3 regions of the Metasolibacillus sp. FSL H7-0170 genome follow, and region 1 is predicted to be linked to each of the others. Evidence: riboswitches for the same ligand, from Rfam matches in the RefSeq annotation. Region 1 holds a riboswitch; each other region holds the start of a gene.
The links. Region 1 has a riboswitch for S-adenosylmethionine ahead of MHH70_RS09620 (O-acetylhomoserine aminocarboxypropyltransferase/cysteine synthase family protein). Riboswitches for the same ligand answer to the same signal wherever they lie in the genome.
Positions count from the first base shown of each region.

Region 2: linked by a shared signal. The riboswitch ahead of MHH70_RS14380 (bifunctional homocysteine S-methyltransferase/methylenetetrahydrofolate reductase) and the one ahead of MHH70_RS09620 (O-acetylhomoserine aminocarboxypropyltransferase/cysteine synthase family protein) in region 1 are both predicted to bind S-adenosylmethionine.
Region 3: linked by a shared signal. The riboswitch ahead of metK (methionine adenosyltransferase) and the one ahead of MHH70_RS09620 (O-acetylhomoserine aminocarboxypropyltransferase/cysteine synthase family protein) in region 1 are both predicted to bind S-adenosylmethionine.

Region 1 is NZ_CP151964.1:2,080,433-2,083,569, reverse strand. It holds gene nfsA (oxygen-insensitive NADPH nitroreductase) at 1-729, opposite strand, end outside; SAM riboswitch class I at 1,049-1,163, shown strand; gene MHH70_RS09620 (O-acetylhomoserine aminocarboxypropyltransferase/cysteine synthase family protein) at 1,272-2,558, shown strand; gene MHH70_RS09615 (hypothetical protein) at 2,906-3,137, shown strand, end outside.
Region 2 is NZ_CP151964.1:3,058,595-3,061,731, reverse strand. It holds gene MHH70_RS14380 (bifunctional homocysteine S-methyltransferase/methylenetetrahydrofolate reductase) at 1-1,631, opposite strand, end outside; SAM riboswitch class I at 1,772-1,872, opposite strand; gene hemG (protoporphyrinogen oxidase) at 1,972-3,137, opposite strand, start outside.
Region 3 is NZ_CP151964.1:3,799,836-3,802,972, forward strand. It holds gene pckA (phosphoenolpyruvate carboxykinase (ATP)) at 1-636, opposite strand, end outside; SAM riboswitch class I at 852-969, shown strand; gene metK (methionine adenosyltransferase) at 1,436-2,641, shown strand; gene MHH70_RS17905 (gamma carbonic anhydrase family protein) at 3,003-3,137, opposite strand, start outside.

The DNA of each region.
Region 1 (3,137 bases):
CCATGTAAACCCTTGCTGTGCAAGGAATTCTTTGATGTATGGACGCTTTTGCTCGATTAAATAATCTGCCATTTGTTTTGTCCATGTAGCTGTTTTTTGATTTGAAGAACGACTTGCATAATAACCTTCCATCGTTGCATCATATTCTTCTAATAATGCATCATACTTAGCCTCGTCATAGGCATTTTCATGAAGTACTGCAGGGACAGGCAAGCGTGGTTTTGTTTCATTGCGCTTTGTCGGAGTACCAATCGTCAGTGCAAATAACGGAAATACACTTTTAGGTAAGTTGAAAAGTTCGCTAATTTCAGCAGGGTTATTACGTGCTCCGCCAATATAGCAAATGCCGTAGCCCTTCGCCTCTGCCGCAACAACAAAATTTTGTGCAAATAAAGATACATCGACTACACCAACAAGTAAATTTTCTGCAGAATCTGTAACGATATCTACACCGTGTTTTTGACCCGCGGCTTGAAGACGCTTAAAGTCAACACAAAATAAGAATGATGCACCCGCTGTTTGAAATTGAAATTCATTTTTTGATAATTCGCCGAGCTTTTGCTTTTTATTTTCATCCGTAACCCAAATAACGCTATATGCTTGCACAAAATGTGAACTTGCTGCCATTTGTGCTGTTTCGATTAAATCCATTACCGTTTCGCGCGGAATTTGTTCCCCTGTATATTTACGCACGGATGCGTGATTGCGTAAAAGTTCTCTAGTATCCATTTTCATCCTCCTAATGACCTGTATTCGTATATTATTTTATACTACTTATATTAAATAACCAATCAAGTTGACTAAATGCTATTATTTTAGCGATTTGTATGAATTAATTAAAAAACAATTACGCCTTGGCTAACTCTCATTTAGATTTTTTTCGAGCTAACTGATGTGAATTAATCTAAATATTCGCGACCTGCGCTACGTTTGGTAGGCCTTCATTCAAAATTTGTGACATCTATTGAAAAAAATTAAAAAATAATAGTTGACTTCTTGGTTTACAATGCTTTATACTCAAACACAACGATGGAACATGAATCAAATACTCTTATCAAGAGTGGCGGAGGGACTAGGCCCTATGATGCCCGGCAACCGGTAAGCGACGAGCTTACAAAGGTGCTAATTCCTACAGATTCGGATTGGAATCTGAAAGATAAGGGGAGGAAAACTTGCTCATTTGCGAACCCTCTTCTTAGGAAGAGGGTTTTTTGTTTTTCTACCCTCCTCAAAAATCCATTAGCCATCGAATACATTTTAGGAGGAACATCATGTCAACACTACGACCAGAAACATTGTTATTACATGGTGGGCAAAAACCCGATCCAGTAACAGGGGCAATTGCCGTACCAATTTATCGTACAACTGCTTATGCATTTAACGATACTGCTCATGCGCAGCGATTATTTGCATTAGAGGAAGCGGGAAATATTTATTCTCGTATTATGAACCCGACTGTTGGGGCATTTGAAGAGCGTGTTGCTTTATTGGAAAAAGGAACAGCAGCAGTAGCACTTTCTTCAGGAATGGCAGCTATCTCATTTTCTATTTTAAACATTGCTGGTGCAGGAGACCATATCGTATCAGCAGGCTCTTTGTACGGCGGTACTTATAATTTATTTGCTACAACTTTGCCACGTTACGGTATTACGACAACATTTGTAGACGAGAGTGACCCGGAAAACTTCCGAGCGGCAATTAACGAAAATACAAAAGCAATTTTTGCAGAAACAATCGGTAATCCAAGCTTAAATGTGCTAGATATTGAAGCGGTTGCTAAAATCGCACATGAGCATGGTATCCCACTAATCCTTGATAATACATTCCCATCACCATATGGCTCTAATCCAATCGAATTCGGGGCGGATGTTGTCATTCATTCGGCAACAAAATGGATTGGTGGGCATGGCACAACAATCGGTGGTATTGTTGTCGATGCAGGGAAATTTGACTGGACACAGGGGAAATTCCCAGGCTTCACAGAGCCTGATACAACATATCACGGCATCCGCTATGGAGTTGATACGGCAACTGCGGCATTCGCTACAAAATTGCGCGTGCAATTGCTGCGAGATTTCGGGCCAACATTAAGTGCAGATTCAGCATTTAACTTTTTACAAGGGTTAGAAACGCTTCATTTGCGTGTAGTAAGACATAATGAAAATGCCGCAAAAGTAGCGGCTCATTTACGTAACCACCCATTCGTGGAATATGTAAACTATAACGGCTTTGAAGATACTGTATCGCATTCATTGGCGAAAAAGTATTTGAAAAATGGTTTTGGCTCTATCATCACTTTCGGTATTAAAGGTGGTAGAGAGGCTGGGCGAACTGTTATTGATAGTGTTAAACTCTTCTCGCATGTAGCAAATGTGGGCGATGCACGCTCGCTTATTATTCACCCAGCATCTACAACACATCAACAATTATCAGCAGAAGAACTTAAAATCGCTGGTGTATCAGAAGAGCTCATTCGCTTATCAATCGGCTTAGAAGCAGTGGAAGATATAGTGGCAGATTTGGACCAAGCGTTAGCATTAGCAGCAAAAAATGCTTAACCTATAGACAAACGCTTGAATACTCATTTGTATAAAGTATCTATATGGTTTTGTTAGATTGTTGCTAAAAATAGGCTGTAGACTGCATCATTTCGCAGTCGCAGCCCCCTACTAAAATATAAAAACTTAATACCTAGTATTTTTATAAGAATTATTGACTTCTTGATTTTTCTCAATTATAATAAAACCAATCTACTTGCAGGGAATTGAAATTCTTTCAATCTCCAACGGATGTTACAGGATGTTGCGATTTTAAGTAAACTTCCACCAAAAATATTGGAGAAATCTGGGTGGTAGTAAACCGAAGCGTAATTGATAAAATAGGATAAATCAAAGGAGTGTTGAATATGGGACGTACATATAGTGCACAAAACATAGCATCTTATATTGTGTATGAATTAAATGAGACATACACCTTCATCAATTCACAAGCAATTCAATTATTATTAGCAAATGTTGAAATGATGTGGATGAAAGTGTTTGGGCATAGTGCGTTTTCAGAATCAACATATGATTTATTAAATGGGTACATTGTAAAGGAAGTATATGATGCGTATATCGAGCATGGAAATGACCACA
Region 2 (3,137 bases), 980 kb from region 1:
TCAGATAATTTAATACCTGGTACCTCATGATGTAAAAACTCCGCACTCTTAAAGCTCGTTAATGGCATAATACCAATATAAATTGGCGCTTCTAAATGCTTTGTCGCCTCGTATATTTCAATAATTTTTTCCTTCGTGTAAACAGGCTGTGAAATAAAGTAATCCGCCCCATGCTCGATTTTTTTCTCTAAACGGCTTACCGCACGGTCCAACACCCGCACATTCGGATTAAAAGCTGCCGCGACAGAAAAATTAGCCTGTTTACGCAATGGCTTCCCTGAGAAAGAAATTCCTTCGTTTAACTGTTTAATCAACGAAATTAGCTCCATTGATGATACGTCATAAACGCTTGTTGCCCCGGGGAAATCCCCAACTTTTGTCGGGTCACCTGTCACCGCTAAAATATCGTGCAAGCCAAGTGCATCTAAGCCCATCAAATGCGATTGTAGCCCGATTAAATTGCGGTCACGACATGTCAAATGGGGCAAAGCACGAACCCCGTGCTGCAATTTTAAAATAGAGGCCATCGCAATATTGCTAATACGCGGTGAAGCAAGGGAATTATCGGCCATCATCACTACATCTGCCCCAGCTTCATAGAGCTCCTTTGCCCCCTTAACAAAACCATCAATTTCTAAATGACGTGGCGTATCCAATTCAACAATAACCGAACGTTCGCGCTTTACTTTTATATGTAAAGGCTCCTCGACAGGCGGCTCTGGCACACGCACAAACTCTATACTAACAGGTTTTATTTCTTTTTCAGTCAAAGGTGTGACACCTGCTAAACGCTTCTTCACTGCCTCCACATGCTTTGGCGTCGTACCACAGCAACCACCAATTAATCGAACACCTTGACCAACTAACTCTACAGCCGCACGTGCAAAATAATCTGCCTCCGACTCATACACAACGCGCCCATCCTCTACATCTAGTAGAGAAGCATTTGGATAAGCAGAAAGAAAGGCGTGCTCTGGCAATTGCACTGTTTCCATCGCTTGAATGGAGTGATACGGTCCTAAGCGACAGTTCATACCGACAACATCTGCTCCAAGTGCATCAAGCTGTGTCAACGCATCATTCAAACGCATTCCGTTTTGTAGGATACCCGGCTCATGCATCGATAATTGGGCAATAAGCACTTTATCAGTTAATTGGCGTAGCATATTAACAGTCGCTGCTAATTCCTCAAAGTCATAGTACGTTTCAAGCAGCAATCCATCTACCCCACCTGCTAACAAACTTTGCGCTTGCTCTTGAACCGCCACTAAAATCTCCTCTAATGTCGCGTCACTTTTTCGAATACCGCGCACACCACCAATCGTACCAAGCACAAATTGCTCACCTGCACCAACAGCCGCCTTCGCTAGCTTCACGGCTGCCTCATTAAATTCCTGCACTCGGTCCTCATAGCCATAACGCGCTAATTTAATAGCGTTTGCCCCGTACGTATTCGTTTGAATAACATCTGCTCCAGCAGCAATATATTCACTATGAATCTTTTCTACAATTTCAGGTCTTGTAATATTCATTTCCTCATGACAATAATCCAATCCATATGAATAAAGCAGCGTACCAATTGCACCGTCCGCCGTTAATACTCTAGTTTGTAATGCTTCACGTAGCCCCATTTTATATCCTCACTTTCCTAATTTCACCTTGATTCTAGATTTTCATCTACTCAAGGCTATAGTTTTGTATATTTGCAAAAATCAAAAAAGCCTTCTCTAAATGTATATTTAAAGAAGGCTCTACTTGTTCACGTCGTTCCTTCTCATCTGTCGGTATAACACCTGCTGGATTTAGCACCTGACATCATTGTTGGTTGCTGAAGCTTCATTGGGCCAGTCCCTCTGCTTCTCTCGATAAGAAATTTTGAATATTTATTAAATTCTTATTGTTCATTATAGAGTAGTGTATCGCATTTGAGAAGTGTTTTTTACGAAACATACGAAATATCCTACTATATCGCTATCTATTCTTGCTTATTCTAGCAATTACCTTCGCTGCTGTATGGCGTCCGTTTTGAATACATGCGCCGATACCTACACCATAATAAGAGCAGCCTGCAAGCAGCATGTTTGGGTAATGTTCTGCCATTTCCTTCTCTACCGCTTTTAGGGCATCTCGATGTGCAAGGTCATAGCGTGGCATTTTATCAATCCATTTTGTAATATTTACTACGCTCGGCTTGTCATCAATATTTAAGCTCAGCTTAATATCCTGTAGGGCAATTTCCGTTAGTTGCTCATCTGACATAGTTGCAAGCTCCTCATAGCGGGGATTGCTATCTTTATAAAATAAACGTACTAGTAAATTGCCGTTCTCTGATGTATGTGCCCATTTACGACTCGTCCAAGTAGAGGCATTACATTGCAAGTCGCTATTATGCGAAACAATAAAGCCCGTTCCATCCGCAGGTAAAACAGAGTCTGACACATTAAATCCAGCATAGAGTGTAAGAGCAGAGCCATTTGTAAATTGTTTTAAATGATATGTCAACTGCTCATTTGTTAACAATTGCCTCACTGTTTCATTCGGTACTGCTAAAACAGCTATATCCGCAGCAATCATTTGTCCAGTATCTAGCATAATTTTATAATGCCCGTCATGCCTCGCAACCGATGTCACTGCTACCCCTTTCATAAACTCCACCTGTGGTAAGCTTTCTTCTATGCGATAAATAAAAGCTGACATCCCCCGTTGGAACGAAATAAACTTTTTATCTGCTGCTTTTTCAAATTGTTCGCGATGCGCTTTAAAGCCAGCCATAATACTACCGTAATTATTTTTATAATCTACTAAATAAGGCAAGGTCGAGGCAATTGACAATTCATATAAATTACCTGAATAAACCCCTGCTAAGACGGGCGCAATTTGCTTTTTAACGATGCCTTCACCTAAAAAATATTCCAAAAACTCACCAATAGAGCTATCCTTTGTAAAACGGTCATTTGCAATCTCCGCATCCTGTAAAACGCGCTGTTTTTCATCATCTGTCAATAATGTACTAGCCATTAAAGACTCCTCGCTCATCGGAATACCAAATGTAGAGCCCGCTGGAATAGCATGTAACTCATTATTTGTATGAATATATGAGATTCCTGTCGCATTATAAACAAGCTCATCCTCAAACT
Region 3 (3,137 bases), 1.7 Mb from region 1:
ATCTTGCTCTGGTAATAAATAATTCATAATGCTGAAAATAGATTTTTTCATTTCACCAGCGTATTCTGTACCACCGATTAAAATCACTTTCTTTTCTAATGAAACAATAATGAATGTTTCTGAATTTGTTCCATCAACAGTTGGATCTGCTTTAAAGTTTGGTGCAGAAACAATTGTAAAGTCTGTTGTATGTGTAGCAAGCTCCTCGGCAGTTGGGCGGATAAATAATTGATGGCAGAATAAATTATGCCATGCATATTCATTAATAACTTTAATACCGATTTGTGAATCTTTATCTGCACCAGCAAAACCATTAAATACGAAAAGCTCGTCGCGTTCTTTTAAATAATTAACTACCTTTACATATAGTTTTTCAAACACTTCAGAAGAAATTGGACGGTTTACTTTTCCCCAGTCAATTTTATCTTTCGTGCTTTCTTCTTCTACTGTATATTTATCTTTAGGAGAACGACCAGTATATTTGCCTGTTTCAGCACGTAATGCACCGTCAACAGTTAGAATTGCTTCTCCACGAGATGTTGCTTTTTCTACTAACTGTGGAACAGAAAGTTGAACATGAATATTTGTACCGTTTAATAAATCTTTCAGTTCGTTTGCAATTTCTACTGAATTCATCGCTTAAAACCATCCTTTTATTTATAATATTCCCAAGTTTGGTGGGAATTCATTTCTTTTAACTACAAAAAGTATAACACATTAAATGAAATAGTCTATACTAATTCGAGAGAAATTTATGAAATTTTTAGTCGGTAAATCGGAAAAAATGAATGGATGTGTATAGTATTTGACAGCGCAAAAAAAATTATGTATTATATGAAATTGAACGGATACTCTTATCCCGAGCTGGTGGAGGGTCAGGCCCCATGAAGCCCGGCAACCTGCATGACTTTTCACATCATGCGTTGGTGCCAACCTGATGCAAGGAGCTTTCTCCTTGAACGATAAGAGTGAAAGGGAACGAAAATACAATCCTTTCTCTCATGCTTATGAGTGAAAGGTTTTTTTATTGCCTAAAAAAGTTCATCATTGAAAAACCTAGTTGACAAACTAGCTGTCTAGCACTGCGCTTGAAACGATTCGCAACGCTCACTATTATATAGATAAATGCTTAAACAGCAAGACAGCCTTAAACTTAAGACGATGATAAAACTTTTCTTTATGACTATACCTTTCAAAAACCTTGTGTTAAGAGGCGGTAATGGTTTGAGTTGATTCCATATTCATGGGCAGCCATTATGAAAACGATTGATGCACAAAAGTGTAGTGAATCATTAACTGTCTGTAAAAGCCGAAGTGGCGAAGTTTGATAAAGAATGGATGAAATACTCTTCTATTATATTAAAGCATCGCTTAAAAGCTTGACATGGGTAAGGAGTACCGTATCATATTCGCAGGAACTATAGGAGGAAACAAAATGACAAATCGTAGACTATTTACATCTGAAAGTGTTACTGAAGGACATCCAGATAAAATTTGCGACCAAATCTCAGATGCAATTTTGGACGCCATTTTAGCTGAAGATCCAAATGCTCGTGTAGCATGTGAAACAACGGTAACGACAGGACTAGTACTAGTGGCAGGAGAAATTACGACTTCTACTTATGTAGATATTAAAGGAATTGTACGTGACACTGTAGCAGAGATTGGCTATACGCGTGGTAAATATGGCTTCGATGCTGAAAACTTAGCAGTGCTTGTAGCAATTGGCGAACAATCACCTGATATTGCACAAGGCGTAGACCAAGCTCTTGAGGCACGTGAAGGCTCAATGTCAGACGAGGCGATTGAAGCAATTGGTGCAGGTGACCAAGGATTAATGTTTGGGTATGCATGTAACGAAACACCAGAGCTAATGCCGCTACCAATTAGCTTGGCGCATAAGCTAGCGCGCCGTTTAACAGAAGTGCGAAAATCAGGTGAACTAAAATATTTACGTCCAGATGGAAAAACACAAGTAACGGTTGAGTACGATGAAAATAATGTACCAGTACGTGTAGATACAATTGTTATTTCAACACAGCATGATGAAGAAGTAACATTGGATCAAATTCAAGCAGATTTAAAGCGTGTTGTAATTGCACCAGTTGTACCAGCTGAGCTATTAGATGAAGCAACAAAATATTTTATTAATCCGACAGGTCGCTTTGTTATCGGTGGACCAAAGGGCGATGCCGGTTTAACAGGTCGCAAAATCATTGTGGATACTTACGGAGGCTATGCGCGACATGGTGGTGGGGCATTCTCAGGTAAGGATGCGACAAAAGTAGACCGCTCTGCGGCTTACGCAGCGCGTTATGTGGCAAAAAATATCGTTGCTGCTGGTTTAGCAGACCGTGCAGAAGTACAGCTTGCTTATGCAATCGGTGTGGCACAGCCTGTATCAATTGCTGTAGATACATTTGGTACGGGAACAGTGCCATCTTCTCAAATTGTAGAATGGGTCCGTGAGCTCTTTGATTTACGCCCAGCAGGTATTATTAAAATGTTAGATTTACGCCGACCAATCTTTAAACAAACTGCAGCTTATGGACATTTCGGTCGTACAGATTTGAATGTACCTTGGGAGCAAACAGATAAAGCAGACGTATTAAAGGAAAAAGCAGCATTATTAGTGAAATAATAGTGAAGGGGTTGTCCGAAAGCAGGCAGACGTGCTGCTTTCAGACAGCTCTTTTTTTATATAGATTCAGAGCGGAAGTGTAGTGACAAATCTTATTTATAGCGATAGCAAGGTGCCAGATGCAAATGAAGTGAGTGCTCCTGTGGTGTTGACAATAAATAGTCAACATCCTCGTCGCAAGGGAGGGTGTGCTCTTGCGGTGTTGACAATAAATAGTCAACATCCTCGTCGCAAGGGAGGGGGTGCTCTTGCGGTGTTGACAATAAATAGTCAACATCCTCGTCGCAAGGGAGGGGGTGCTCCTGCGGTAGTAACAATAAATTGTTACTATCCTCGTCGCAAACAAATATGTAAAGTCCCTTTACATATTTGTTTGCAATGATTTATAATATTGGCCTTTTTCTACATATTCACGAATAATGCGATCCATGTCTTCACGATCCTCTGCATTTACTTCGCGTACGACCTTTGCGGGACGCCCCATTGCGAGCATATT